Regions from separate parts of the Streptomyces sp. NPDC000151 genome, predicted to be linked through region 2. Evidence: riboswitches for the same ligand, from Rfam matches in the RefSeq annotation. Region 2 holds a riboswitch; the other holds the start of a gene.
The links. Region 2 has a riboswitch for thiamine pyrophosphate ahead of thiO (glycine oxidase ThiO). Riboswitches for the same ligand answer to the same signal wherever they lie in the genome.

Region 1: linked by a shared signal. The riboswitch ahead of thiM (hydroxyethylthiazole kinase) and the one ahead of thiO (glycine oxidase ThiO) in region 2 are both predicted to bind thiamine pyrophosphate.

What each region holds. Positions count from the first base shown of each region.
Region 1 covers NZ_JBEPFC010000029.1:1,490-21,732, reverse strand. The annotation lists gene ABT381_RS11910 (TetR/AcrR family transcriptional regulator) at 1-270, shown strand, start outside; gene ABT381_RS11905 (FAD-binding dehydrogenase) at 309-1,976, shown strand; gene ABT381_RS11900 (SDR family oxidoreductase) at 1,973-2,821, shown strand; gene ABT381_RS11895 (MFS transporter) at 2,934-4,274, opposite strand; gene ABT381_RS11890 (FadR/GntR family transcriptional regulator) at 4,398-5,168, shown strand; gene ABT381_RS11885 (pyridoxal phosphate-dependent decarboxylase family protein) at 5,288-6,664, shown strand; gene ABT381_RS11880 (IclR family transcriptional regulator) at 6,692-7,465, opposite strand; gene ABT381_RS11875 (HelD family protein) at 7,624-9,909, opposite strand; gene ABT381_RS11870 (purine-cytosine permease family protein) at 10,083-11,465, opposite strand; TPP riboswitch at 11,527-11,622, shown strand; gene thiM (hydroxyethylthiazole kinase) at 11,627-12,469, shown strand; gene thiE (thiamine phosphate synthase) at 12,466-13,143, shown strand; gene ABT381_RS11855 (DedA family protein) at 13,113-13,763, opposite strand; gene ABT381_RS11850 (lysophospholipid acyltransferase family protein) at 13,756-14,556, opposite strand; gene ABT381_RS11845 (GNAT family N-acetyltransferase) at 14,553-15,350, opposite strand; gene ABT381_RS11840 (GNAT family N-acetyltransferase) at 15,549-16,292, opposite strand; gene ABT381_RS11835 (hypothetical protein) at 16,741-17,181, shown strand; gene ABT381_RS11830 (penicillin-binding transpeptidase domain-containing protein) at 17,217-18,851, shown strand; gene ABT381_RS11825 (dienelactone hydrolase family protein) at 18,903-19,706, opposite strand; gene ABT381_RS11820 (DUF3662 domain-containing protein) at 19,759-20,142, opposite strand.
Region 2 covers NZ_JBEPFC010000218.1:566-8,501, forward strand. The annotation lists gene ABT381_RS33780 (hypothetical protein) at 63-1,148, opposite strand; gene metF (methylenetetrahydrofolate reductase [NAD(P)H]) at 1,185-2,102, opposite strand; gene thiE (thiamine phosphate synthase) at 2,251-2,901, opposite strand; gene ABT381_RS33795 (Rv2175c family DNA-binding protein) at 2,984-3,349, opposite strand; gene ABT381_RS33800 (NAD(P)/FAD-dependent oxidoreductase) at 3,441-4,619, opposite strand; TPP riboswitch at 4,817-4,930, shown strand; gene thiO (glycine oxidase ThiO) at 4,928-6,157, shown strand; gene thiS (sulfur carrier protein ThiS) at 6,154-6,444, shown strand; gene ABT381_RS33815 (thiazole synthase) at 6,454-7,308, shown strand; partial or broken gene ABT381_RS33820 (protein kinase domain-containing protein) at 7,447-7,936, shown strand, end outside.

The DNA of each region.
Region 1 (20,243 bases), on a different contig from region 2:
CGCAATCCTTCTCTGCGCCGGGTGATGGCCGCGCGCGAGCAGGCCATCCACGACACCCTGCTGCCGATCGTCGAGGCCGCGCTGGCCCGCGGCGGGCGGGTGGTCACCGACCGTACGGGGCTCGGGCACGCGCTGGTCGCCGTGCACGACGGCACCACCGTGCAGTGCTTGATGGAGCCGGACGACGCGGCCGTACGGCGGCGCCGCGAGGAGCTGTACCGGCATGTGGTCAACGCCTACAGCACCCCGGAACACCAGCAGGGGCAGTAACAGCCGGAGCGGGAGCGTCCAGAGCGAAGGGGCTCGGAATGAGTGAGCGCGAACAGGCCGATGTGATCGTCGTGGGGGCCGGACTGGCCGGGCTCGTCGCGACGTACGAGCTGGTCAGGGCCGGGCGCAAGGTGCTCGTCGTGGATCAGGAGAGCGCGGCGAACCTGGGCGGCCAGGCGTTCTGGTCGCTCGGCGGGCTGTTCCTCGTGAACAGCCCCGAGCAGCGCCGGATGGGCATCAAGGACTCCTACGAGCTGGCGCTGAAGGACTGGTTGGGCTCGGCCGGTTTTGACCGGGAGCGGGAGGACCACTGGCCGCGCCAGTGGGCGCAGGCGTACGTCCAGTTCGCCGCCGGGGAGAAGCGCGCCTACCTGCACGAGCTGGGGCTGCGGCTGATGCCGAACGTCGGCTGGGCCGAGCGGGGTTCCGGACTCGCCTCCGGGCACGGCAATTCGGTGCCGCGCTTCCATCTGACGTGGGGCACGGGGCCGGAGGTCGTACGCGTCTTCCGCGACCCGGTGCTGGCGGCCGAGCACCGCGGGCTGGTGACGTTCAAGCACCGGCACCAGGTGGACGAGCTGATCGTGGAGAACGGTGCGGCGGTCGGCGTCCGGGGCACGGTGCTGGAGCCATCGGACGCGGCGCGGGGTGTGAAGTCCTCGCGTACGGCGGCCGGTTCGTTCGAGCTGCGGGCGCAGGCCGTGGTCGTCACCTCGGGCGGCATCGGCGGCAACCCGGACCTGGTGCGCAAGAACTGGCCGGTGGACCGGCTCGGCCCGGCGCCGGAGCGGATGATCAGCGGGGTGCCCGCGCACGTCGACGGGCGGATGCTGGAGATCACCGAGAGCGCGGGCGGCAGCATCGTCAACCGCGACCGCATGTGGCACTACGTCGAGGGCATCCGGAACTGGGACCCGATCTGGCCGGACCACGCCATCCGGATCATCCCCGGCCCGTCCTCGCTCTGGCTGGACGCCACGGGCCGGCGGCTGCCGCCCCCGTACTTCCCCGGCTTCGACACGCTCGGCACGCTCCGGCACATCCGGGCCGGCGGCCACGATCACAGCTGGTTCATCCTCACGCAGTCGATCATCGAGAAGGAGTTCGCGCTCTCGGGGTCCGAGCAGAACCCGGACTTCACCGGCAAGGACCTCAAGATGACGCTCGGCCGGACGAAGAAGGGTCCGACCGGCCCGGTGGCCGCGTTCATGCAGCACGGCGCGGACTTCGTCGTCCGCGACAACCTGCGCGACCTGGTGAGCGGGATGAACGCGCTGGGCAGCGGCCCCGAGCTGGACTACGACCAGGTGCGGCGGGAGGTCGTGGCCCGCGACAGCGAGGTGGGCTCGGCGTACTCCAAGGACATGCAGCTGATGGCGGTGCGCAACGCGCGTGCCTACTTGGCGGACAAGATCGTGCGGGTGGCCAAGCCGCACCGGCTGCTGGACCCGGCGCACGGCCCGCTGATCGCCGTACGGCTGAACCTGCTCACCCGTAAGACGCTCGGCGGCCTGGAAACCACGCTGGACGCGCAGGTCGTACGCCCTGACGGCACGCCCTTCGAGGGGCTGTACGCGGCGGGCGAGGTGGCCGGCTTCGGCGGCGGCGGGGTGCACGGCTACAACGCGCTGGAGGGCACGTTCCTCGGCGGCTGCATCTTCTCCGGCCGCGCGGCGGGCCGGGCGCTGGCGAAGGACCTGGCGTGACGGGCGACGCGGCACGTGACACACGCGGTGCGGTACGTGACACGGCTCGGCGTACGGCGCTGGTCACCGGTGCCTCCTCCGGCATCGGCCGGGCCGTCTGCCGGGCCCTGCTGGACCGCGGTTACCACGTGATCGCCACCAGCCGCGCGCCCGAGAAGATCTCCGAGGCCGAGCGGCTGCCCGGCGCGGCCTATCTCGCGCTCGACCTCACCGACCCGGCGAGCATCGAGGCGTGCGCGGCGGCGGCGGGACCGGTCGACGTACTGGTCAACAACGCGGGCGAGAGCCAGCTCGCCGCCCTCGAAGAGCTGCCGATGGACGCGCTGGAGCGGCTCTTTCAGCTCAATGTCTTCGGTGCGGTGCGGCTGACCCAACTGCTGCTGCCGGGGATGCGGGAGCGGCGCAGCGGCCGGGTCGTCATGGTCGGCTCCATGCTGGCCAGCTTCCCGCTGGCCTTCCGCTCCTCGTACGTGGCCTCGAAGGCGGCCGTCAAGGCGTTCGCGACCGCCGCCCGCCGCGAACTCTCCCCGTACGGCGTCTGGTTGACCACCGTCGAGCCGGGCTCCATCAACACCGGCATCAGCGAGCGCCGCACCCGCTACCTCGCCGACGGCTCCCCGTACACCGACGCCTTCCGTACGGTCTCGACCCATCTCGACCGCAACGAGGCGACGGGCATCAGCGCCGCGACCGTGGCGGCGACGGTCCTCAAGGCCGTCGAGGCGCCCAGCCCCAAGCCCCTGTACGCGGTGGGCAGCCGCGCCCCGCTCGTCTTCACCCTCCGCCGCCTGATCTCCCGCCGCCTCGCCGAGTCCCTGGTGTCCCGGACGCACGGCCTGAAGTAGGGCAGACCGACGAGTGGGGTGACGACTCAGGGCCCTGGTGGGCGGAGCTCGGGACGCTGGCGGCTGCCGCACTGATCATCTTGGGGGTGCTTGCGGCAGCGGGGGGTGTTTCTCACGTACTGCGCGGAGCGCGGTGCAGGAGGAGACACGTCGCGCTGAGCGCGGCCATCGCGGCGAAGGCGAGGGCGACCGGGGTCCAGGAGTTGCCTGTTGACGCGAAGAGCCACGTCGCCGCGGACGGGGCCGCGCTGCCGAGCAGGCCCGCGAGCTGGAAGCTCATCGAGAGGCCGGTGTAGCGGACGCGGGGCGCGAACCAGCCCGACAGCAGCGTGCCGATCGACGCGTACGCGATCGTGCTGGCGAGCATCGGCAGGCACATCGCCGCCCACAGGCCGCCCAGCGTACGGGTGTCGGCGAGCCAGAACATTGGGAAGGCGACGACGAGGTGCAGCAGGATGCCCGCCAGGGTCAGCCTGCGCATTCCGAAGCGGTCGGCGGCGAGCGCGGCCAGCGGCGTGCAGACGATGACGACGACGGAGGCCGCCGTGCCGGCGCCCGCGGCCTCGGACTCGGAGAAGCCGAGCTGCCCGACCGCGTACGTCGACATGAACGTGACGATCACGTAGTAGCCGCCGACCGTGATCAGGAAGGCGCCGGTGGCCAGCAGCCAGGTGCGCCAGGCGTCGCGCACCACGCCGACGACCGGCGCCGCCTGCTTCGCCTCGCTCTCCCCCGCCGCGCGCGCCGCTTCGAATTCGGGTGACTCCTCGATCGAGGAGCGGATGACGAGGCCGAGCAGGACGAGGACGGCGGAGAGCAGGAAGGGGACGCGCCAGGCCCAGTCCACCAGGGCGTCGTGCCCGAGGAGGGCGACCAGCGAGAAGACGCCGGTGGAGAGGAAGTAGCCGACGCCGTCGCCGACTTGGGGGAAGGAGCCGAAGAAGGCGCGGCGGCGGGGCGGGGCGTGTTCGACGGCGAAGAGCACCGCGCCGCCCCATTCGCCGCCGACGGCGAGCGACTGCGTCATCCGTATCAGGACGAGGAGGAGCGGCGCCGCGACGCCGAGCGTGGCGTAGCCGGGCAGCAGGCCGACGGCGACGGTGGCGAGCCCCATGAGCAGCATCGACCAGATCAGTGCCTTCTTGCGGCCGTACCGGTCGCCGATGTGCCCGAAGATGATCGCGCCGAGCGGGCGGCCGAGCGAGCCGACGAAGAGCGTGGTGAACGAGAGCAGGGTGCCGAGCGCCGGGCCGGCCTCGGGGAAGAAGAGATCGGGGAAGACCAGCGCGGACGCGGTCGCGTAGATACCGAAGTCGTACCATTCCACGCTGGTACCGATCAGCGAGGCGCCGGCGACCTTCCAGGGGTTGGCGCGGCGGGGTGGGGCGTCGCCCGGTGGTGGTGCGGAGTCCTCGGCACCTTCGGCGTTCTCGGCGGATGCGGCTGCAGTCATGCTCCCGTGCTCCTTCCGAATGGGTCCGTGCGGACCCGAATAAGATGCACGGGACGGTATGGTCGCTCCGGAAGGCTGTCAATAGGGTCCGAGAAAAGCCCTTTAATCGACCGGGGGTCGCAGGTGAACGGCACGGACGCGGAACGGGACGGGGCGCGGCGGTCCGCCTCGCGGGACCTCGTCGCCGAGGCGCTGCGCAAACGCATCGCGCTCGGCGGCTTCGAGCCCGGCGACCGGCTGCCCAGCGAGCGGGAGCTGGCCGCGGCGTTCGGTGCGGGCCGCAACACGGTGCGCCAGGCCCTGCGGCTGCTCGCCGAGGAGGGCCTGGTCGTCACCACGCTCGGCCGCAGCGGCGGGACCCGGGTGGCCGAGGCCGCCCCCGTGGGCACCGCCGGCACCGGAGCGCAGGGCGCGGTGGCCGCCGAGATCCGGGCCACGCTGCGCGACTACATGGAGTACCGGCAGGCCATCGAGCCGCTCGCGGCCCGGCTCGCCGCCGAGCGCGGCTCCACCGGCGCCCGCCGGGACCTGGTGAAGCTGCTGGACGCGGAGGTCGGCGAGCTGCCCGACATCGGCGCGTACCACCGCGTGGACAGCCGCTTCCACCTCGCCGTCGCGGCCGCCGGCGGCAACGAGGTGCTGCACGAGGCGGTGGCCAGGGCCCGCTCGGAGATGTTCGCGGGCGGCAATGCGCTGTGGCTGCGCTCGGACTGGCATGTGGTGTACGGCGCCGAGGCGGAGCTGGGCTGCGTCTTCCGTGACGAGCACGAGGCGATCGCGCTGGCCGTGCTCGCCGGGGACGGGGCGGCGGCGGAGCGCCGCATGCGGGAGCATCTGCAGGACTCCTACCGGCAGTTCCTGACTCTGCTCGACCACTTCGAGGGCCAGGGCTGAGGGGCCGGGAGCGGCTTGACCTTGCTCGGGCGGCGCCATACCCTCCGAATTGGATCCGATTGGATCCAATCAGAGAATCCTTACGGCGATGCCGACGCCCGCTCAGGAGGTAGGAGCCCATGCACACCCACGACGAGGACCTCACCCGTCAGGTCATGGACCACCTCCGCCACCGCATCGCCCTGCCCGAGCCGCCGCTCGGCCGCCCCGGCGACCACGCCGAACTCGGCGTCGCCCTCAAGGGGGCGATCGGCGCGGGCCCGCGGCCGGCCGCCGAGGTCCTGCGTACGTACGCCGAGGACATCGAGCCGGCCGTCATATCCTGCGACCACCCCGCCTTCCTCGCCTTCATCCCCGGCGCGCCCACCAAGGCGGCGGCCCTCTTCGACATGGTCGTCTCCGGGGCGTCCCTGCACGGCGTGTCCTGGCTGGAGGCCGCCGGCGCCATCGCCGCCGAGAACCAGGTGCTGCGCCTCTTCGCGGATCTCGCCGGGCTTCCCGAGAGCGCCGGCGGCTGCTTCGTCAGCGGCGGCTCGGCCGGCAACCTCTCCGCACTCGTCGTCGCCCGCGACACCGGCCGGCGCCGGCTCGGGCTCACCGGACACGCGCCCGTACGCGTCGCCGTCAGCGACCAGGTGCACTCCTCCGTCGGCAACACCCTGCGCATCCTCGGCATCGACGCCCTCGTCGTACCGACCGAGGACCACCGGCTCACCGGCGAGGCCGTCCGCATCGCCCTGGCGGCCGCCGAGCACGACGGCGGCGCGCCTGTCGTCGCCGTCGTCGCCACCGCGGGCACCACCAACGCCGGGATACTCGACGACCTCGCGGGCGTCGCCGCGCAGGCGCGCGCCCGCGACCTGTGGTTCCACGTGGACGCGGCGTACGGGGGCGGCGGCCTCTTCGTCCCCGAACTGCGCGCCCGGATGGCCGGTATCGAGCACGCCGACTCGCTCGTCGTCGACCCGCACAAGTGGATGTTCGCGCCCTTCGACTGCGGCGCGCTGCTCTACCGGGACCCGCGCCTGGCCAAGGCCGTCCACACCCAGGACGCCGCGTACCTCGACGCGATCCACGGGGACGGCGCGGGCGCCGACGACCTGGAGTGGAACCCGAGCGACTACGCGTACCACCTCACGCGGCGCCCGCGCGGCCTGCCCCTGTGGTTCTCGCTCGCCGTGCACGGCACGGACGCGTACCGGGACGCGGTCGCCCGCGGCGTCCGGCTCGCCCAGTACACCGCCCGGCTCGCCGAGCGCACCGACGGCCTCGAACTCCTCCGCGAGCCCGAGCTGTCCGTCGTCCTGCTCCGCCGCACCGGCTGGCAGCCGCGCGACTACTACGCCTGGTCCAAGCGGCTGCTCGCCGCCGGCACGGCCTTCGTCACGCCGACCGTGTGGGAGGGCGAGACCGTCGTACGCATCGCCTTCCTGCACCCCGGCCTCACGGAGCAGACCGTCGACCACATCCTCGACTCGCTGACCGCCGACGGCTGATGGGGCGCGGCTCGACGGGCACGCGGGTCAGCGGGGGCGCGGCCGGTAGCCGAGGCTGACCGACAGGTCGTTCGCGCCCTTCAGTGCCAGCTCGGCGAGCTCGGACTCCCGGTCGGCCGTCCAGCGGATCATGGGGGCCGAGACGGAGAGGGCGGCGACGACGCGGCCGGCGCTGTCGCGGACCGGGGCCGCGACGCAGGAGACGTCCGGGTTGGACTCTCGGTGCTCGGTGGCGGTGCCGCGCTCCCGGATGGCGGCGAGTTCGGTACGCAGCGCGTCCGGCGCAGTAATGCTGCCGGGGGTCAGGGCGACCAGTTCGCGGCCCTCGATGCGGGCGGCCAGCTCCGCATCGGGGAGCGCGGCGAGCAGCATCTTGCCGACGGCCGTGCAGTGCGCCGGCAGCCGGCGGCCGGCCGCCGAGACCATGCGGACGGCGTGCGTGGAGTCGACCTTGGCGATGTAGATGACGTCGGTGTCCTCCAGGATCGCGACGTGCACCGTCTCGTCGCAGGTGGCGGCCACCTCGCGGGCCACCCGCTGCCCCTCGGCCGCCAGGTCGAGCTGTTCGGCGTACCGGCTGCCGAGCTGGTACGCGCGGACGCCGAGGCGGTAGCGGCCCGGCTGGTCGGGGACGGGGACCAGGTAGGAGCGGGCCGCCAGGGTGGTGAGCAGTTCGTGCACGGTGGTGCGCGGCAGCTGGAGCTTGCGCACCACGTCGGGGGCCGACTGCGGGCCGTCCGCCTCCAGGAACAGTTCGAGTATGTCCAGTGCCCGGGTCACCGCTGGGACCAGTCGCCCCATGCCGTTCACCCACCCTCCGCCGCCGTCGCCAGTGTTCGTCATTCCGGTCGATGGTCGGAATGACGAACACAGGGTAGGGGGATGAGGGTTCGGCTGTCGACGGCCGGGACGTACCGGCCGCCGGCCGTCGACCGCCGGTCTCACCGCCCGTCCCGTGCCTACCGCGCTTCCAGCGCCTCCAAGCCCGCCGGGAGCGCCTCGGTGTGCAGCACGCCCATGCGCTGCGTGGCCCGGGTGAGGGCGACATAGAGGTCGCTCACGCCGAACTCGGCCGGTTCCGTCACGAGTACCGTGTCGAACTCCAGGCCCTTGGCCTGCCGCGGGTCCAGAAGGACGACCGGGCTGGTCAGGTCGGGGGTCGGACCGGCGGACGCGGCGGGGAGCGCGGCCAGCAGGGCTTCGTGGTGGTGCCGCTGGGCGATGACCGCGAGGCGGCCCTCGGCGTCGGCCTCCCGGGCGACCGCTTCGGCGACCGCGCGCGGCAGGTCGTCGGTGCGGTGGGACCAGGGCGGTACGCCGGTGGAGCGGACCGAGCGCGGCGGCTCGAACGCCTCGGCCGTCGGAGTCCCGGCGTACGCGGCCCGGATCACCGCCGCCGCGACCGCCATGATCTCGGCGGGGGTGCGGTAGTTGACGCCGAGGCGTACGTGCTCCCAGCGGTCGCCGACGTACGGCGCGAGGATCGACTCCCACGTCCCGCAGCTGCCGGGTTCGGCGGTCTGCGCCGGGTCGCCGACCAGCGTCATCGAGCGGGTCGGGCAGCGGCGCATCAGCAGCCGCCACATCATCGCGGACAGCTCCTGCGCCTCGTCGACGATGATGTGGCCGAAGGCCCAGGTGCGGTCGGCGGCGGCGCGTTCGGCGGCGGTGCGGTGGTCGGCCTCCTCGTGCCGGTCGGCGAGGCGTTCGGCGTCGACCAGGTCGTGCGCGGCCAGCACCTCCGAGTCCTCGTCGTCCTTGTCCTCGAACTCCTGGGTGCGGGAGCCGTACGAGAGGTCCAGCACGCCCTGCGCGTACGCGATGCGCTCCTGGCGCTCGGCCTCGGCGGCGGCCTGGGCCGCGGAGTCGTCCTCGCCGAGCAGTTCGGCGGCCTCGTCCAGCAGCGGGATGTCGGCGGCGGTCCACTCGCCGCCCTCGCGACGGATCGCGGCGGCGTCGGCCTCGGGGAGATGCGCCGGGTCGGCGAGGAAGTCGGCGACCAGTTCCTGCGGGGTGAGGACGGGCCACAGTTCGCCGATCGCGCGGTGCACTTCGCCGCTGGCCGCGATGGCCTTGCCGAGCTGCGCGATGTCGTCGGGGCCGAGGAAGTTGGGGCCACCGTACGGGTCGGCGCCGAGCCGGTCGGCGAGCTGGGCGGTCAGCGAGTCGATGATGCGGAAGGCGAAGTGCGGGCGGGCGAGGTTGTGCGGCAGCTTCGTCTCGCGCGCCTGGTGCCGGGCCTCCAGGACGATGTCCGCGTCCAGCAGCAGGTCGCCGTCCTCGTGCGGGATGACGGTGACGGGATCGGGCAGGGTCTGCCGGTCCCGTACGTACGCGGCCAGGGCATCGGCCATCGCGGCGTCGCCCTTGACCGCGGCGGCCTCGGGCGTGTCCGTGCCGGTGGCGTGGACGCCCGGGAAGAGCTCGCCGGGCGAGGCGAGCAGCACGCCGGTCTCGCCGAGCGCGGGCAGCACCTCTCCGATGTAGCCGAGGAACGCCGGGTTGGGGCCGACGATCAGTACCGCGCGGCGGGCGAGCAGCTCGCGGTGCGCGTACAGCAGGTACGCGGCGCGGTGCAGGGCGACGACGGTCTTGCCGGTGCCGGGGCCGCCCTCGACGACCATGACGCCGCGGTGCGGGGCGCGGATGATGCGGTCCTGCTCGGCCTGGATGGTCTGCACGATGTCGTGCATCCGGCCGGTGCGCGCCGCGTCCAGCGCGGCGAGCAGCACGGTGTCCGCGTCGGTACCTTCGTGGCCGGTGCGCACCGTGTCGGCGAGGTCCATGATCTCGTCGTGCAGGGCGGTGACCCGCCGGCCCTCGGTGGAGATGTGGCGCCTGCGGCGCAGCCCCATCGGGGTGTGGCCGGTGGCGAGGTAGAAGGGGCGGGCGACATCGGCGCGCCAGTCGATGACCAGGGGCGTGCGCTCGGCGTCGTCGCGCCGGATGCCGATGCGCCCGATGTGGTGGTCGGCGCCGTCGCGGAAGGAGAGCCGGCCGAAGCACAGGCCGTTCTCACCGGAGTCGAAGGCGGCGAGCAGCCCGGCCTGTTCGGCCACGGTCACGTCCCGCTCCAGCCGCGCCTGCAGCGTGCCGGTGTCGGCCGCCGCCAGGGCGCCCTCCACCGCGGCACCCGCCCCGGCGCGCAGCTCGCCGAGGCGCTCGTAGAGCATGTCGATGAATTCCTGCTCGCGGCGCGTTTCCGCGTGGGCTGTCTCCTCGTCGGCGGACCGGCCCGGCCGCACGTCCGACTCTTCGCCCGGCACCTGGATTGACAATTCGGCTCCCGCCTGGTTAAGATGACTCCATAAAGCTTCGCCATGCCCAGGTTTCTATCGAGGCATGGAAACTCCCAATATACGCGGAGACCCACCCCGGCCGCCAATGCGACCGGGGTTTTGTTGTGCCCGGGCTTCCGTTACCGCGGTCGGTCACCGCGGACGCGGCGCAGCCGCAGCGGGGCGTACACGGCGACCGAGACCACGAAGGCCACGAAGTACGCCAGGTCGCCGCCGTGCAGCGCCTCCGCGACCGGGCCGACGTACAGGGACGTGTCCATGAACGGCACGGCGACGGCGAAGGCCGCGACGAAGGCGAGGGCCGCCGGCCACCAGGGCTGCGGCCGGTCGAACTCCGCGTGCACGTCGACCGGAGCGCCGCCGCGCGCCCTCCTTCGGGCGAGCCAGTCGATCGCGACGACGCCGATGAAGCCGGGGATCCAGTAGCCGACGAAGAGCAGCACGTTCTGGAAGCGGGCCGTGGTGTCGGCGGCGTGCATCCACAGCACGAGCAGGAAGCCGAGCACGGCGGCAACGGCCGCGGCGAGCGGGCGCGGGATGCGGACCCCGGCCGTCTGGAGCGCCAGCGAACCGCTGTAGTCGTTCATGGCGTTGCTGCACACCGCCGAGGCGGCGATGGCCAGCAGCCCGAAGGCGCCCAGCGCCCCGCCGCCGAGCAGCTTCTGCACGCCCGCCGCCGTCTGGTCGGTGAACAGGCCCGCCGCCCACAGGCCGAGCGTCTGCACCCAGAGGTACGCGGCGGCCATGCCGAGGAGCGTGTACCAGAACATCCGCTGCCGGGACGCGGAGCGCGGCAGGTACCGGCTGAAGTCCGAGGCGTACGGGGCCCAGGAGATCGCCAGGCTCAGCGCGACCGCGGTGGTCAGCAGGAAGGCGCCGGCCCGGTCGGCGCCGTGCGCGGTGGATGCCGACGGCAGCGGGACGCCGTCGAGCAGCTTGACGCTGAGCGCGAGGAAGGCCGCGCCGAGCACGAAGGTCATCACGGTCTGGAGGCGGTGAATGGCCTCGTATCCGAGGACGCCGACGACGCCCTGGAGAAGCAGCACGGTCAGCGCGCCCAGCCAGAAGGGCCAGCCGGCCAGGCGGGCCAGCGCGTCGCCGCCGAAGAGGCCGATCAGCGCGTCCCAGGCGATGGAGGACAGCCACTGCAGGACGCCGGGCAGCACGACGCCGCGGCCGAAGGCGAGCCGGGCCAGCGGCAGCTGCCCCGTGCCGGTGAGGCTGCCCCACGTACCGAGGTAGGCGGAGGGCGCCGCGCCGAGCAGCGTGCCGAGCGCCATCGCGGCGAACGCGGTCCAGAAGTCGAGCCCGAGGCCGATGCCCACGGTGCCGGTGAACACCCCGGTCATGGTCAGGTTGGGCGCGAACCAGACGGTGAACAGGCGGCCGGGGCGGCCGTAGCGGTTGTTCTCGGGCACCGGGCCGATGCCGTGCCGTTCGACGGACAGGTCGCCGGCGCCGGCGGGCATACGCCCGTCGAACACGGGACGCTCGATGGTCATGGGGATTCCAGCGGAGGTCGGGGTTCCGGATCGGGAACGGGGTGCGAGTAGCATGAGGGGCACACGAGACACGGGGTGCCCCCTCTCAAGGGCTGAGATCACACCCGTCGAACCTGATCTGGCTCGCACCAGCGAAGGGATGTCACAGAAGGAATGCCCCTATGACGCGTCCGGCCGCCGCCGACGACCTGCTTGCCACTGCCCGGCAAGCGCTCATCCGCGTACGCCATGAAACACCACTGGTGCAGTGCCTCACCAACCAGGTCGTTGCCAACTTCACCGCGAACGTGCTGCTCGCGCTGGGCGCCGCCCCGGCCATGGTGGACATCCCCGAGGAGGCCGGCCCGTTCGCCGGGGCGGCTTCCGGGCTGCTGGTCAACGTGGGTACGCCGCACGCCGAGCAGCGCGCGGCCATGACCGAGGCGGTGGCGTCCGCGGCCGCCGCGGGAACACCATGGGTGCTGGACCCGGTGGCGATCGGCTCGCTGCCGGTACGGACCGCGCTGGCGCACCGGCTGGCCGCGCAGGGCCCGGCCGTCGTACGCGGCAACGCCTCGGAGATCATCGCGCTGTCCGGTACCGGGGGCGGCGGGCGCGGGGTGGACGCCACCGACGAGGTCGAGTCGGCGGCCGAAGCCGCGGGCACGCTGGCCCGCGCCACGGGCGCCGTGGTCGCGGTCTCCGGACCGGTCGACCTGCTCACCGACGGCGAGCGGACGGTACGGGTCGCCAACGGGGACCCGCTGCTGACCCGGGTGACCGGCGGCGGGTGCGCGCTCGGCGCGGTGCTGGCGGCCTTCGCCCCGCCCGCTTCGACGTCCCCGGCCCCGTCCGGTGACCGGCTCGTCGCCGCGGTCGCCGCCGTGACGGTCTACACCGTGGCCGCCGAGGTCGCGGCCGAGCGCAGCAACGGTCCCGGCACCTTCGCCGCCGCCTTCCTGGACGCGCTGTACGGCCTCGACGAGGACACGCTCACCAAGCGGGCGGCGGTCTCGTGGGCGTGAGCGGGAACGAGGATCTGCCCGCGCCGCCGGACCTCTCCGTGTACCTGGTCACCGACGCGGCGCAGGCCGCCGCGTGCGGCCGGGACGTGGCGGGCACGGTCGCCGAGGCCGTGGCCGGCGGGGTGACCGCGGTCCAGGTACGGGAGAAGGACGGTGCCGCCCGGGACTTCCTCGGCACGGTGCTGCGCATCGCCGCGGTACTGCCGGAGCGGGTCGCACTGTTCGTCAACGACCGGGTGGACGTGTACTTGGCGGCGCGCGCGGCCGGCGCGCGGGTGACCGGGGTGCACGTCGGCCAGTCCGATCTGCCGGTGGCCGCCGTCCGCGCGCTGACCGGGCCGGAAGCGGTGATCGGGCTGAGCGCCGCCACGGAGGACGAGCTGCGGGCCGCGGCCGGGGAACGGGCCCGGGTCGACTACGTCGGCATCGGCGCGCTGCACGCGACCCGCACCAAGGCGGACGCGCCGCCGGAGCTGGGCATCGAGGGCTTCGCCCGGCTGGCGCCGCCCACGCCGCTCCCGGCGGTGGCGATCGGCGGGGTGACAGTGGCGGACATGGCGCCGCTGCGGGCCGCGGGCGCGGCGGGCGGCGCGGTCGTCTCGGGCATCTGCGCGGCCGCCGACCCCCGTACGGCGGCGCGCGCTTACGCGGAGGCGTGGGGCCGGGCCTCCTGAGCCACCGTGCCCCGCCCCCGACGGGCCGTCAGCCGGCGCGCGGTCTCCAGTACGGTCACGATCACCAGCGCCAGGGCGAAGGCCAGCAGCAGTCCGCTGACCGGTTCCTCGGTGAAGGCCGCGCCGCCGACGTACCCGATGGCGGTGCTGGTGACGGCCCACAGCGCGGCGCCGGCCGCGTCCAGCAGGACGAAGCGGCGCAGCGGGAACCGCAGGCTGCCGGTGGACAGCGCGGACGCCACCCGACCGCCCGGCAGGAAGCGGCCCGCCACCACCAGCGTCGTGGCGTGCCGCCCGACCATGGCCCGCGCCCACGCGTACCGTCGCCGGCCCTTCTCGCCGCGCAGCAGCCGGTCGATGGCCCGCGGTCCCGCCCAGCGGCCGATGGCGTGGCCGAGGCAGTCGCCGCCCAGCGCGCCCAGCGCCGCCACCAGGGCCAGCAGCGCGAGCTGTTGGAGGTCGGCGCCGGTCAGCACGGCCACCGTCACCACCGTCGTCTCGCTCGGCATGAACGGCAGCAGCGCGTCCAGGCCGGCCACCAGCAGCACGATCAGCCAGAGCCAGGGCGAGTCCAGCTGCGTCCTGACCAGCTCCGCGAACTGGTCGAACAGCTCAGACATGGACCGGCGGCCGGGTGCCGCAGATCGCCGCGTGCGCCTCGGCGGCCAGCGCCCGCCGGTCCCGTCGCCCGGGGTCCAGCTCCGGGTGGGCGGTGACCCGTACCGTGAGGTCTCTCGCGCCGATCACTCTGTGCAGCGAGGTCGCGAAGTCCTCGTCCCCGAGGAACGCGGCCACCGTACTGGGCCTGCCGTGCTGCAGGTACGTGATCGTCACCGGCCGGACCGGCGCCCCCGCGTCGATCGCGGCCTGGAACGTCGCCCGCCGGAAGCCGCCGCCCGACTCTGTGCACCAGGTCGTGCCCTGCGGGAACACCAGCATCGAACGGCCGCCGCGCAACGTGGCCGCGAGCTGTGCCACGTCCCCCGGCAGCGTGCGCAGCCCGTCCCGGTCGATGAACTGCGCCCCCGCCTTGCGCGCCAGCTCCCCGAAGACCGGCCACTGGCCCACCTCCCGCTTGGCCAGCGGCATCGACGGCTCCACCGCCAGCAGGGCGATGACGTCGAGCCAGGAGATGTGGTCCGCCACGATGAGCGTCCCCGGGCCGCCGGGTCCGCGCGGCACGCTCAGCGACGGCGTACTGCTCTCCAGCCGCAGCCCGAGGGCGCGGAGCACCGCGCGCGCCCTGACCCGCATCACCCGCGGGTCGGCGAGGCGCGGCCCGGCCGCCATGCCGCGCCCCAAGGCGCAGGCCAGAGCCGCGTACCGCCCGGCCCGCTCTCCGCCGGAGAGGTGCGGCACGGCGTGTACGGCGCAGCCGGGCGTGCAGGGTGACGTGACGCCCCAGGGGCTCATCGTGACTCTCCGAGGAAATAGCGGTAATAGCGGTCGTTGAGCTGCTCCATGTCCAGTACGACGAAGAAGTCGGCGACGCCGAACTCCGGGTCGTGCGCGGGCGGCCCGCACACCCAGGCGCCCAGCCGCAGATATCCCCGGAACAGCGGGGGCAGCCCGGCGTATCCGGGCTCGGCGTCCGCCGACCGCCCGGCGGGCTGCCAGGGGCGGTGCGGGCGGACGGCCATGCCGGCGGGCGGGGCGTGCTTGTCGGCGCACAGGGACCAGGCGTTCGCCGCCGCCCGGCCCCCGTCGCCCAGCGGCACCGAGGCGCAGCCCGCGAGGTAGCGGTGGCCGAAGAGCAGGACGTACCGGGCGAGCGCGGCCCACATCAGGTTGATCACCGCGCCGGAGCGGTGGTCGGGGTGGACGCAGGAGCGGCCCGCCTCGATCGTCCGGGACCGGATGCCGGCCAGTGCGCTCAGGTCGAACTCGCCCTCCGAGTACGAGCGTTCGCTGCGTCCCGGCGGCAGCAGCCGGTAGGTGCCGACCACTTCGCCGGTCACCGTCTCGGTGACGATCAGGTGGTCGGCGAGGCCGTCGAAGCTGTCCGTGTCGTGGCCCGCCAGCGACGGGTCGAGGGTGGCGCCCAGCTCCTCGCCGAACACCTTGTGGCGGAGCCGCTGGGCGGCGCGTATCTGCTCGGTGGAGTCCGCGAGGGAGGTGACGTAGGAGCGGGTTTCCTGCACGGTCGACGGCGTCGCGGTCGATGACGTCACGGTCGAAGGCGTCGCGGTCGATGGCGTCGTGGTCATGGGTGTGGGGTCTCCGTTCGCTGGGTGTCCACGGCGTGGGAACGGGTACTCGAAGTCCCCGCACCGTTCCCGACCGACGGTAGGAGCCGGGTGAGCCGCGCCGCAGTGCCCGAAGGTCCGAGGCGGCCCCTGACCTTCGTCAGGGGTCCCGTTCCGTCGGCCGGAGGAGCCCGGCACCGGTACGTACCAGGGTTATCCCTACTCCCCCAGGAAGAAGCGCCGGTAGCGGTCGTCGATCCGCTCCATGTCCAGCAGCACAAAGAAGTCCGCGACGTCGGACTCCGGGTCGTGGGCCGGTGCCCCGCACATCCAGGCGCCGACCCGGAGGTAGCCGCGGAGCAGCGGCGGCAGCAGCGCGTAACTCGGCTCGTTCTCGATCACGCCCGGCGGTGTCCACGCGCGGTGCGGGTGGACCCGCAGATCGGCCGGGGAGGCATGCTTCGCCGTCCCCAACAGCCAGGCGTGGCAGGCCGCCTGGCCGCCGTCGGCCAGCGGTACGGAGGCGCAGCCCGCGAGGTAGCGGTGGCCGGAGAGCAGGACGTACCGGGCGAGCGCCGCCCACATCAGGTTGATCACCGCGCCGGTCCGGTGGTCCGGGTGCACGCACGAGCGCCCGGCCTCCACCATCCGCCCGCGCAGCTCGTGCAGCGCCCGCAGGTCGAACTCGCCCTCCGAGTACGAGCGTTCGCTGCGCCCCGGGGGCAGCAGGCGGTAGGTGCCGACCACCTCGCCGCTGGCGGTGTCCGTCACGATCAGGTGGTCCGCCGACGCGTCGAAGCCGTCGACGTCGTGGCCGGCCAGCGGGGTGCGCAGCCGGGCCCCCAGCTCCCCGCCGAAGACCCGGTGGCGCAGCCGCTGCGCGGCCCGTATCTCCTCCGTCGTGTCCGCGATGGAGGTGACGTAGGAACCGGTGGCCGCGGCAGCGGTGGATACCGAGAGCATGAGAAATGTTCTCCCTTCCTGGGGACGGCCGGCGCCGGCACGCACGCCCGGCGGACGAGCACCGCCGGAACGGCGGGTGCGCCGCTCGACCATGAAAGCTACGAGTGCCCCTCCGGACCCGGCATCGGCCGAAAGACACCGTTCGTCCCCGCCATTCGGCAGGCTCCCCTACCGCGCCCCGGCGCCGGGCCCAACAGAGCCTGCCGGTCCCAGTACGAGGCCGAGCGGCCCTGTCCGCCGGGCGCGGAGGGGTGGCAGAATCCCACTCGCTCCCGCGTCGCGGCACGGCGGGCCGCGACGGCTTGTCCCACAGGTCTTGATGCCGAGGGAGACCGCGATGACGTGGACCGCCCCTACCCTGCACCCGTTGTGGAGCTCTGTCCTCCGCCGGCTCCGGCCGGCCTACTTATCGGTGCCCTCCCGGGTGGCCCGACCGGCCGGTACCGCCGTGGCGGCCGGCCGCGCGGACGCCGGGATCGGCCCGTCCCCGGTCGCGGTACGCCGGTACGCCGACCGCACCGTCATCGAGGTGCACCGGCCGATCCGTCCGGCCGCCGAACCGCACCTGGGACGGCTCCTCAACGCCGTCATCCGCCCGGGCAGCGGCGCGGTCGTCGTCGACCTGCACCGGGTGGGCCGGGCGGACGGTGCCGCCGCCCTCGTCCGGCTGGCCCAGGTCCTCTGCGCCCACCACGAGGTGGACTGCTCGGTCGAGTACGACGCCTCGGACACCGTGGCCCCGTCCCCGAGCAGACGCCTGCCCGACGCGCGGGCAGCGCCGCGCCGAAGCGGCCTCCGTATGCCGGGATCGCTATCTGATAACGGACTTCCGTTCGAACGTCCCTTTCATCGCGTCCGCCCCGTACCGTGCTTCTCAATGCCCCTTTGATCTTGTTCAAGGGGCTTCGGGGAGGGGGACGCGGAATGCGCAGCGGGGTGAAGGCCACCATTGTCGGCGGGGTGTGCGTCGTGGTGGGCGGGGTCGTGCTGTACGGCGGCTACAACCTGGTGAACGGGATCACCGGGTACGGCGGCACGGGCGGCACCACGCAGGCGGTACCGACCGGCCCGCCCAGCGCCGAGGAGACCTCGGAGACGGCGAAGGACTTCCTCGCCGCCTGGGCGAAGGGTGACAGCGCGGCCGCCGCCGCGCTCACCGACAACCGGGAGGTCGCCCGGACCGAACTGGCCGGATTCCACCACCAGGCGCACCTCACTCACCTGGTGATCACGCCGGGTGAGCGGTCCGGCACGACCGTTCCGTACAAGGTCACGGCGAAGGTGTCGTACAAGGGGCGGACCGCACCCCTGTCGTACGCCTCCCAGCTGCGGGTCGTCCGCGGCCGGACCACGCACAAGCCGCTGGTGGACTGGCGGCCCGCGGTGCTGCACCCGCGGCTCGAGGAGGGCGAGAACCTGATCACGGACGCGGGCGCGGCGCCGGAGATCAAGGCCGTCGACCACCGCGGCCGGCCACTGACCAAGGAGCGCTACCCCTCGCTCGGGCCCGTCCTGGACGGCCTGCGGGAGAAGTACGGCAGTGAGGCCGGCGGCACGCGGAGCATCGGGCTGCGGATCGAGGACGAGGAGGGCGAGACCACCCGCACCCTGGTCACCCTCCGGAAGGGCCGGGCCGGGACGCTGCACACGACGCTGGACGCGGACGTGCAGGCGGCGGCGGAGCTGGCGGTGAAGGAGTACGACGAGTCGTCGGTCGTGGCCGTCCGGCCGAGCACGGGCGAGATCCGCGCGGTGGCCAACAACCGTACGGACGGCTACGACGCGGCGATGCTGGGCAGAGTGGCGCCGGGCTCCACGATGAAGATCGTCACGGCCGCGATGATCCTGCAGAACGGCGTGGGCGACGCGGCGGGCCGGGCCGCCTGCCCGCCGACCGTGTCCTGGGAGGGCTACACCTTCCACAACCTCGACGACTTGTCGATACCGGACGGCACGCTCACCGACGCGTTCGCCCGGTCCTGCAACACCGCGTTCATCAAGGCCGTCAAGCCGCTCAACGACAAGGGCGTCGCGGGCACCGCGCTGGGCACAACGGCCCGGGACTCCTTCGGGCTCGGCGGCGACGACTGGCAGACCGGCATACCGTCCTTCGACGGCAGCATCCCGGAGTCGTCCGGGGTGGAGACCGCCGCCTCGTACATCGGCCAGGGCAAGGTCCAGATGAGCCCGCTGGCCATGGCGTCCGTCACCGCGACCGTGGTCAACGGCGGCTTCCGGCAGCCCGTTCTCGTACCGCAGGGGCTCGACGGCCGGCCCCTGGCCACCGCGCACCCACTGGCCCCCTCCGTCGCCCGGCAGCTGCGGCAGATGATGCACGCGGCGACCGTCGGCCGGGGCACGGCGGTCGCCGCGATGGCGGGCGTCGGCGGGGACAAGGGCGCGAAGACCGGCTCCGCCGAGAAGGACGGGCAGGCCCGGTCCAACAGCTGGTTCACCGGCTACAGCGACGACCTCGCGGCCGCCGCCCTGGTCCAGTCCGGCGGCCACGGCGGCGACGCGGCGGGCCCGGTCGTGGCGCGGGTACTGCGCGCGGGTTAGGGCCTGTTCTTCGGCTCTTCGGCCAGGGCTTCAGCTCAGGGGCGCTTCGGCTCAGGCCGGCTTCAGCGTGCGCGCGAAGAGGTCCAGCAGCGCGTCCCAGTGCCGGGCCAGGCCCGCCTCGCTGTAGGCGGCGGTGTCGGACATGGTGAAGCCGTGGATGGTGTCCGGGTACACCTCGGAGCGGTACGTCGTGCCCGCGGCCGCCAGCGCCGCCTCCAGCTCGGCGATGTGCCCGGCGTTCATGCTGTCGTCCTGGGACGCGTGCCCGAAGTACAGCTCCGCCTCGACGTCACCGGCCAGCCGGTGCGGGCTGTCCGGCGCCTCGGTGACGAGGTGGCCGCCGTGGAAGCTCGCCGCGGCGGCGACCCGGTCCGGGTACCGCGCCGCGGTGCGCAGCGAGAGTACGCCGCCCATGCAGTAGCCCGTCAGGCCCACCGCACCGGGACGCACCTCCTCCTGACCGGCCAGGAAGTCGAGGAAACAGCCGGCGTCGCGCATCCCGAGCTCCGGGGTCAGCTCGTGGACCATCGGCATGATCTTCGCCAGGAACGCCTCCCGGCCCTCCGGCCTGCTGAGGTCGGGGAGTTCGGCGACGGGCGCCTTCCCGTGCCGGTAGAAGAGGTTCGGCAGCAGCACGTAGTACCCGTGCGAGGCGAGCTCGCGGGCCATGTTCTCCAGCACCGGACGCAGGCCGATGGCGTCCATGTAGAACAGCACGGCGGGGTGGCTGCCGCCCCCTTCCGGGTACGCGACGAACGCGTCGCACGCCCCGTCCGGCGTGCTGATCGTCACCGACCTGGATTCCGTCTTCGCCGTGTTCCCCGTGTTCCCCGTGTTCTCCGTCTGCGCTGCCATGCCCTCTCCTCACCGTTTCCCGGGTCACCGTTCCCCGGGCGACCATCGTGCCTCATGCGGGGGCCTCGAAGGCGTCCGGGGCGATGTGCGGCAGGGCTTGGCTGGTAATGCGATAGCGCCCGTTGGGGAGCCGGTGCCTGGTCTCGGCGACATGGACGGCGAGCGGCCCCGCCCACTCGTAGCCGTGGTCCGCCGCGTGCCGGGCCAGGGCGTCCGTCAGCGCGCGTCCGACGTGCTCGTCCCGCTCGCCGAGCTCCTGGTGGACGTAGCGGGCGAGCTCGATGTCGTAGGCGTTGGGCACCAGTATCCGGCTCTCGCTGCACACGACGGCGTGGTCGTCGCACTCGCGCCGCAGGGCATCGACCAACCGCACCGGATCACTCCGGAACACCCGATTGACCAGGGTGTGTTCCCAGTGCTCCACCGCGTCTTCCATTTGCGTGAGCAGTCCCATGCCACGCCGGGTGCCCGCCGCCCGCGCTTGTCATGCCCAGGGAGCCGTTGTCATGCCCGGAGCACTCTTGTCATGCCCAGGGA
Region 2 (7,936 bases):
CCCCGCCCGGACAGCCGCGCCGCCTCGGACCGGCGCTCAGCACCGGTCCCGAGTACCGGCGCTCAGTACCGGTACTGCTGCTCGTCGTACCCCTGCTGCTGGTGCGGGTAGCCGTAGCCCTGGTGCTCCGGCTGGTATTCGGGCTGGTGCGGGGGCTGTTCGGGCGGGAGGTCGCCGCCTCCGCGCTGCTGGGGGACCCAGACGCCGCCGGGCGGGGTCTCCGGGACCGCGCCGTAGTACTGGTCGTAGCCCCCGCCGTACTGCTGCGGGACCTGGCCGCCGTGGCCGTAGGGGTCCTGCCCGCCGTAGGGGTCGGCGGGCGGGTAGGGACCGGCCTGTGCGTAGGGGTCGTACGGCGCGCCGTACGGGTCCTGGCCCGCGTACGGATCGGTGTATCCGGCCGGGCCGCCGCCGTGCCCGTCGCCGTAACCGCCGTAGGGGTCGGCGGCGTAGCCGTCGTGGGCTGCGGCGGGCTCGTAGTAGCCGCCGTAGGGGTCCTGCGGGTCCTGTCCGGCCCGGGCATCGGTGCTGTAGATGCCGTACTGGCCGGTCTCGTCGGGCAGCGGCTGCGGGGCGTAGACCGGGGCGACCTGCGTGGCGTCCGCGCCGTACGGGTCGGCGTAGGCGTCCGGGCGGGCGTCGTAGGCGTCCGTGTACGAGGCCGCGACGGCGTCGGGCGAGTAGCCGGCGGGACCGGCGTACCCGGTCTGCGCGCCGTACTCGTCGGCGTCCTGACGGCCGTCGGCGCCCTGGCCGTGGCCGTCACCGGCCTCCTGCGGGCCGTACTCGTCGTCGTCCGGGAAGGGGCCGGCCGCGGGGCCGGCGGCCTCCGGGGTCGGTTCCGCGGCGGCCCGGCCGCCCGAGCGCCGCCCCCTGCGGCTCACCCGGGGCCGGCCGGCCTCGAGCGCCCAGCCCATCGTGAAGCCGCGCCGGAAGGACAGCGTGACGTAGGTCTGGCCCACCGCGAAGGTGATCGCGCCGACCGCGATGACCACGATGGACGGCAGGACCACGCCGATGACGACGCCGAGGAAGCCGAAGAACGCCAGCAGCCGCCAGCGCAGCCGGGCCTTGTACTGCAGCAGCACCTCGCCCAGCAGCCAGAGCGCCACGATGCCGAACGCGAGGTAGAGGATCGTCCAGCCCATGTACGCCCCTGTTTCCGCCGCTGTGGGCCACCGTGGTCAGGTCTGCTGGTGCAGACCCAGATTCTCGTAGATTTCCAGCGTCGCCGTGGAGTGGTTCAGGGTAATGAAGTGCAACCCCGGAATGCCCTCGGCGGTCAAGCGTGCACACAGCTCCGTGGCGTACTCGATACCAATGGAGCGTACCGCCGCGGGATCGTCCTTGACGGCCAGGATCCGTTCCGCCAGTTCGGGCGGGAAGGCCGCGTTGCTGAGCTGCGCGAACCGCTCGATCTGCCGGACGTTCGTGACCGGCATGATCTCCGGGATGATCGGCGTTTCGCAACCGGCGGCGGCCACCCGGTCACGAAGGCGCAGATAGTCCTCCGCGTAGAAGAACATCTGGGTGATCGCGAAGTCGGCGCCCGCACGGCACTTGTCCACGAAGTGCCGGATGTCGGTGTCCCAGTCGGTGGAGCGCGGGTGCATCTCGGGGAAGGCCGCGACGCCCACGCAGAAGTCGCCGGACTCCTTGATCAGCCGGACCAGATCGGCGGCGTACGCGATGCCCTCGGGGTGGCGCACCCACTCGCCCAGCGGGTCGCCGGGCGGGTCGCCGCGCAGCGCCAGCATGTTGCGGATGCCGGCGTCGGCGTACTGGCCGATGATGTTGCGCAGGTCCGCGATGGAGTGGTTGACCGCGGTCAGGTGCGCGACCGGGGTGAGCGTGGTGTCCGTGGCGATCCGCTCGGTCGCCCGGACGGTGCCCTCACGGGAGGTGCCGCCGGCGCCGTAGGTCACCGACACGAAGGTCGGGGCGACGGCCTCGATCCGGCGGATGGCGTTCCACAGGGTCCGCTCGCCCTTCTCGGTCTTCGGGGCGGCGAACTCGAACGAATAGGACCGCTTGCCGGAGGCGAGCAGTTCACGCACCGTACGTGCGCGGTCAGTCCTGGTGGAAGCTGTACCTAGGGCCATACCGGCAGGTTAACCACCGGCCAGGCAGGCCCCCAACCACGTGCGGCACTATGGACCGGTTTGCCGGGTTCCTGTTCACCAGTCGGACACTTCACGTCAGACCGCTGCTCATCGGCCCGGGGCGCCATGGCGCTCCGTGCGCCCGGCGTCACGCTTCGTACGCGCGGATCCGCTTCGCCAGCTCGGCCGCCGCCGCGGCCGGGTCCGCGGCCTCAGTGAGCGCGCGCACCACCACGACCCGGCGGGCGCCCGCCGCCAGCACCTCGTCCAGATTGCCCGCGTCGATCCCGCCGATCGCGAACCAGGGACGGTCGGGGCGCTGTGCCGCGGCGTACCGCACGAGGTCCAGGCCCGGGGCGTGCCGCCCGGGCTTGGTGGGCGTGGGCCAGCAGGGGCCGGTGCAGAAATAGTCCACGCCCGGCTCGGCGAGGGCGGCGTCCACCTCCGCCTCGGCGTGCGTGGACCGGCCTATCAGGACGTCCTCGCCGAGGATGGCGCGCGCCGCGGGGACCGGCAGGTCGCCCTGTCCGAGATGGAGCACGTCGGAGCCGATGGCGTGCGCCACGTCCGCCCGGTCGTTGACCGCGAGGAGCTTGCCGTGCCGCCGGCAGGCGTCCGCGAAGACCTCCAGGTGGGCCAGCTCCTCGCCGGCCTCCATGCCCTTGTCGCGCAGCTGCACGATGTCCACGCCCGAGGAGAGCACCGCGTCCAGGAACCGCGGCAGGTCGCCCTGCTCCTTGCGGGCTCCCGTGCACAGGTAGAGGCGGGCGTCGGACAGGGCCTGTCGTGCGGTGCTCATCGGGTCTTCCCCCCAGACGGGGCGTACGGACCGGGCCGGCCGGTCCGTACGCCCTTCGGTTGCGGCGGTGGTGGCGGGTGTGTCAGACGGCGAGCGCCTGTGCCCGGCGCTTCACCTCCGTGCCGCGATTCTCGCGCAGCGCCTGCGCGGGCGTCCCCGGCAGGGTCTCATCCGCGGTGAACAGCCACTCCAGCATCTCTTCGTCGGTGAAGCCGTCGTCCCTGAGGAGCGTGAGCGTCCCCACCAGGCCCTTGACGACCTTGCCTTCCTTGATGAACTCGGCCGGCACATGGAGGGCCCTGTTCTCACCGCGGCGCACCGCGATCAGCTGGCCCTCTTTGACCAGCTGCCGGACTCGTGTCACCTCGACACCGAATTCCTCGGCGATGTCGGGGAGGGTGAGCCAGGCGGAAACCAGTCCATCGATCTTTGCGTCAATCTCGGTCACACCCCCAAGCGTGCCATCCCCCACTGACAGTCGGTAGCCGGGCATCGCCATCGGTGCACACCACCGGCCACAGCCGGCGGCCGCGCCGCCGCTAATGCACCTGCGCCGCAGCCGATTTCAGCGGTACCGAGGCGTCCGCCGCGGCCGCCCGGTCCACCAGCGCGCCCCGCTCGATGAGCTTGCGCCCCTGCGCCAGGTCGCGCGGCCGCCCCACGGCCAGCAGCGCCACCAGCGCGCCGTCCCGCAGCCACAGCGCCGTCCAGGCCGCGCTCGCCGGGTCGCCGCGCCAGATCAGCTCGTCGGCGACCTGGTGGTACCCGGCGCACTGCACGAACCGACCGAACTGCTCCGACCAGAAATAGGGCACCGGGTCGTACACCGTGCCCTCCACCTCGCACCGGGCGATGTTCGAGGCGACCGTGCGCGGCCCCTGAAGGGCGTTGTCCCAGTGGTGCACCAGGAGCCGGCGGCCGTAGCGCGCGGACGGGAAGGAGGCGCAGTCGCCGACCGCGTACACATCGGGCACCGAGGTGCGCAGCCGCTCGTCGGCCCGCACGGAGCGGTCCTCACCCAGCTCGACACCGGAGCCGGCCAGCCAGTCCGTGGCGCAGCGCGAGCCGATGCCGATCACCACGGCGTCCGCGGGCAGCGACGTGCCGTCGGCGAGCAGGACGGCGCCCTCCTGCACGGCGGCGACGCGGGTACCCGTACGCAGCGTGGCGCCCGCGTCCGCGTACCAGCGGGCCATGTGGGCGGCGACCTCTTCGGGCAGCGCGCCGGCCAGCGGGCGGTCGGCGGCCTCCACGACGGTGACCTCGCAGCCGGTCTCGCGGGCCGCGGTGGCGAACTCCGCGCCGATCCAGCCCGCGCCGACCACCACGATGCGCCGCTGCGCGGCCAGTACCGGGCGCAGCCGCTGGGCGTCGTCCAGGGTGCGCAGCACGTGCACACCCGGTACGCCCTCGCTGCCCGGGAGGGCCATCGCCTCCGCGCCTGTGGCGATGACCAGCCGGTCATAGGGCACCGGCCCCGCGTCGGTCAGCACTTCGTGGGCGTCGGCGGCGAGTCCGGTGACACTCCTGCCGAGCACCAGCTCGATCCCGAGGGAGGCGAAGTCGACGTCGAAGGCCGAGCCGTCCGCCTTGCCGAGCAGCACTGCCTTGGAGAGCGGCGGCCGGTCGTAGGGCGGGTGCGGTTCGGCGCCGAGCAGGGTGATCGTGCCGCGCCAGCCCTGTTCGCGCAGGGCAACGGCGGTCTGCACGCCCGCCATCCCCGCGCCGGCGATGACGACGCGGCGGGAGCGGTCGGGGGTCCGCGAGTACTCGCTCTGCTGGCTCACTCGATCACTCTAGGACGCGCCCCCTGGCCGGACTCAGCACCGCGCGACGAGATCTCTGACACAGGGTCACCCTCCGGCCCCGCAGAGCACCCTTACCGTGCGTCGGCCACGCGTACTACTCTGACGGCACTTGTACTCGCGGGAGCCCGGACGCACCGGGCTGAGAGGGAGGCTGCGGCGGCCTCCGACCGTACGAACCTGATCCGGGTCATGCCGGCGAAGGGAGGGGCTGGAAGCTCATGCATCCACCTGCACGTATACCGGCGGAGACAGCTGCCGGGCGGCCCGACGTGGTGATCGTCGGGGGCGGCCTGATGGGACTTGTGACGGCCTGGCGGGCGGCCCAGCGGGGCCTGCGCACCACAGTCGTGGACCCGGAGCCGGGCGGCGGCGCCGCGCGGGTCGCGGCCGGCATGCTGGCCGCCGTCACCGAGCTGCACTACGGCGAGGAAACGCTCCTGGGGCTGAATCTCGACTCCGCGGCGCGCTATCCGGCGTTCGCCGCCGAGCTGGCCGAGGCGAGCGGCCAGGACCTGGGACACCGGCGGTGCGGCACGCTCGCCGTGGCCCTGGACGCCGACGACCGCGCCCATCTGCGGGAGCTGCACGCGCTGCAGCGCCGCTGCGGGCTGGACTCGGAGTGGCTGACCGGCCGCGAGTGCCGGAAGCTCGAACCGATGCTCGCGCCGGGCGTGCGCGGCGGGCTCCGGGTGGACGGTGACCACCAGATCGACCCGAGGCGGCTCGCCACGGCCCTGCTGACGGCCTGTGAGCGGGCCGGGGTGGCGTTCGTACGGGAGCGGGCCGGGCGGCTGACGGTCACCGGGGACCGGGCCACCGGCGTCGAGCTGGCGGACGGCACGGCGCTGCCGGCCGGGCAGGTCGTGCTGGCGGCGGGCAGCTTCAGCGGGCGGCTGGCCGGGGTGCCCGAGCACGTACGGCCGCCGGTCCGGCCGGTCAAGGGCCAGGTGCTGCGGCTGCGGATCCCTGCCGCGTACGGCCCCTTCCTGTCCCGCACCGTGCGTGCCGTGGTGCGCGGCGGCCCGCTCTACCTGGTGCCGCGCGAGAACGGGGACATGGTCGTCGGCGCCACCAGTGAGGAGCTGGGCTGGGACACCACGGTGACCGCGGGCGGCGTCTACGAGCTGCTGCGCGACGCGCACGAGCTGGTGCCGGGCATCACCGAGCTGCCGCTGACCGAGACGATCGCCGGGCTGCGCCCGGGGACGCCGGACAACGCACCGCTTCTCGGGCCCAGCGCACTGCCCGGCCTCTTGATGGCCACCGGCCACTTCCGCAACGGTGTGCTGCTCACCCCGGTCACCGGCGACGTCATGGCCCACGCGCTGACCACCGGCGCGCTGCCCGAGGAGGCGCGGCCCTTCACGCCGCTGCGCTTCGGGCCCGCGGCCACCCCTCCCCCCGCCCCGGCGCCGCAGCGCGCCGCACTCCAGGAGCAGACCGCATGACCGCCTCGAAGGCACCCGGCCCCGCGTCCGGGGCCGTCCCCGCCGCCCCGACAGCCACTCCGACAGCCGTCCCGGCAGCCGCCCCGGTGACCGTCTCCGTGAACGGCGAGCCGCGCGAGATCCCCGGCGGCCTGCCGCTCGACCGGCTGGTGGCCACGCTGACCACCGCTTCCAGCGGGGTCGCCGCCGCCGTCAACGAAGAGGTCGTTCCGCGCAGCCAGTGGGCGGCGACCCCGCTCGGCAACGGGGACCGCGTCGAAGTTCTCACCGCAGTCCAGGGAGGCTGATCCGTACAGATGGCCGATACGTACACCATCGAGGAGACCGCCGCCCCGGAGGCGGCGCCCGGCGCGGCACCCGAAGCCGATCCGCTGGTCATCGCCGGTACGGCCTTCCGGTCCCGGCTGATCATGGGGACCGGCGGCGCGCCGAGCCTGGACATCATGGAGCGCGCGCTGCTGGCCTCCGGTACGGAGCTGACCACCGTGGCGATGCGGCGGCTGGACCCGACCGTGCAGGGCTCGGTGCTCTCCGTACTGAACAGGCACGGCATCCGTACGCTGCCGAACACCGCGGGCTGCTACACGGCCGGTGAGGCCGTGCTCACGGCCCGGCTGGCCCGTGAGGCGCTCGGCACGGACTGGGTGAAGCTGGAGGTCGTCGCCGACGAGCGGACCCTGCTGCCGGACCCGGTGGAGCTGCTGGACGCGGCCGAGACGCTGGTCGACGACGGGTTCACGGTCCTGCCGTACACCAACGACGACCCGGTGCTCGCGCGGAAGCTGGAGGACGTGGGCTGTGCGGCGATCATGCCGCTGGGCTCCCCCATCGGCTCCGGACTCGGCATCCGCAACCCGCACAACTTCCAGCTGATCACCGAGCGGGCCGGGGTGCCGGTCGTCCTGGACGCCGGGGCGGGCACGGCCTCGGACGCCGCGCTGGCCATGGAGCTGGGCTGTGCCGCCGTGATGCTGGCCTCGGCCGTCACCAGGGCGCAGGAGCCGGTGCTGATGGCGCACGCCATGCGGCACGCGGTCGAGGCGGGCCGGCTGGCGTACCGGGCGGGCCGCATCCCGCGCCGCCACTTCGCCGAGGCGTCCTCGCCCGCGGCCGGAATGGCCGAGCTGGACCCGGAGCGGCCCGCCTTCTGAGGCATCTCCGCCAGGGGCGCCGGAAGGTCCGCCACCGGCGCCTTGTACCGCCCCGTCGGTCACCGTTCGGCTGCAGTCCGGCCCGTACGGTGCAGAGGGCATGAGGGCGGTGGACAGCTGCTCGTAGACTCGTCTGCCGTGGATACCACCCTTCAGGACCCCCTGGTCGGACAGCTGCTCGACGGCCGCTACCGCGTCCAGGCGCGCATCGCCGCCGGCGGGATGGCGACGGTCTACCGCGCCGTCGACACCCGGCTGGACCGTGTGCTCGCCCTGAAGGTGATGCACCCCTCACTGGCAGCGGACGCCACCTTCGTCGAGCGCTTCATCCGGGAGGCGAAGTCGGTGGCCCGGCTGTCGCACCCGAACGTGGTCGGCGTGTTCGACCAGGGCGCCGACGGCACGTACGTGTACCTCGCCATGGAGTACGTCGCGGGCTGCACCCTCCGGGACGTGCTGCGCGAGCGCGGCGCCCTGCAGCCGCGCGCCGCGCTGGACATCCTGGAGCCGATCCTGGCGGCGCTGGGCTCGGCGCACCGGGCGGGCATGGTGCACCGCGACATGAAGCCGGAGAACGTACTGATCGGGGACGACGGCCGGGTCAAGGTCGCCGACTTCGGCCTGGTCC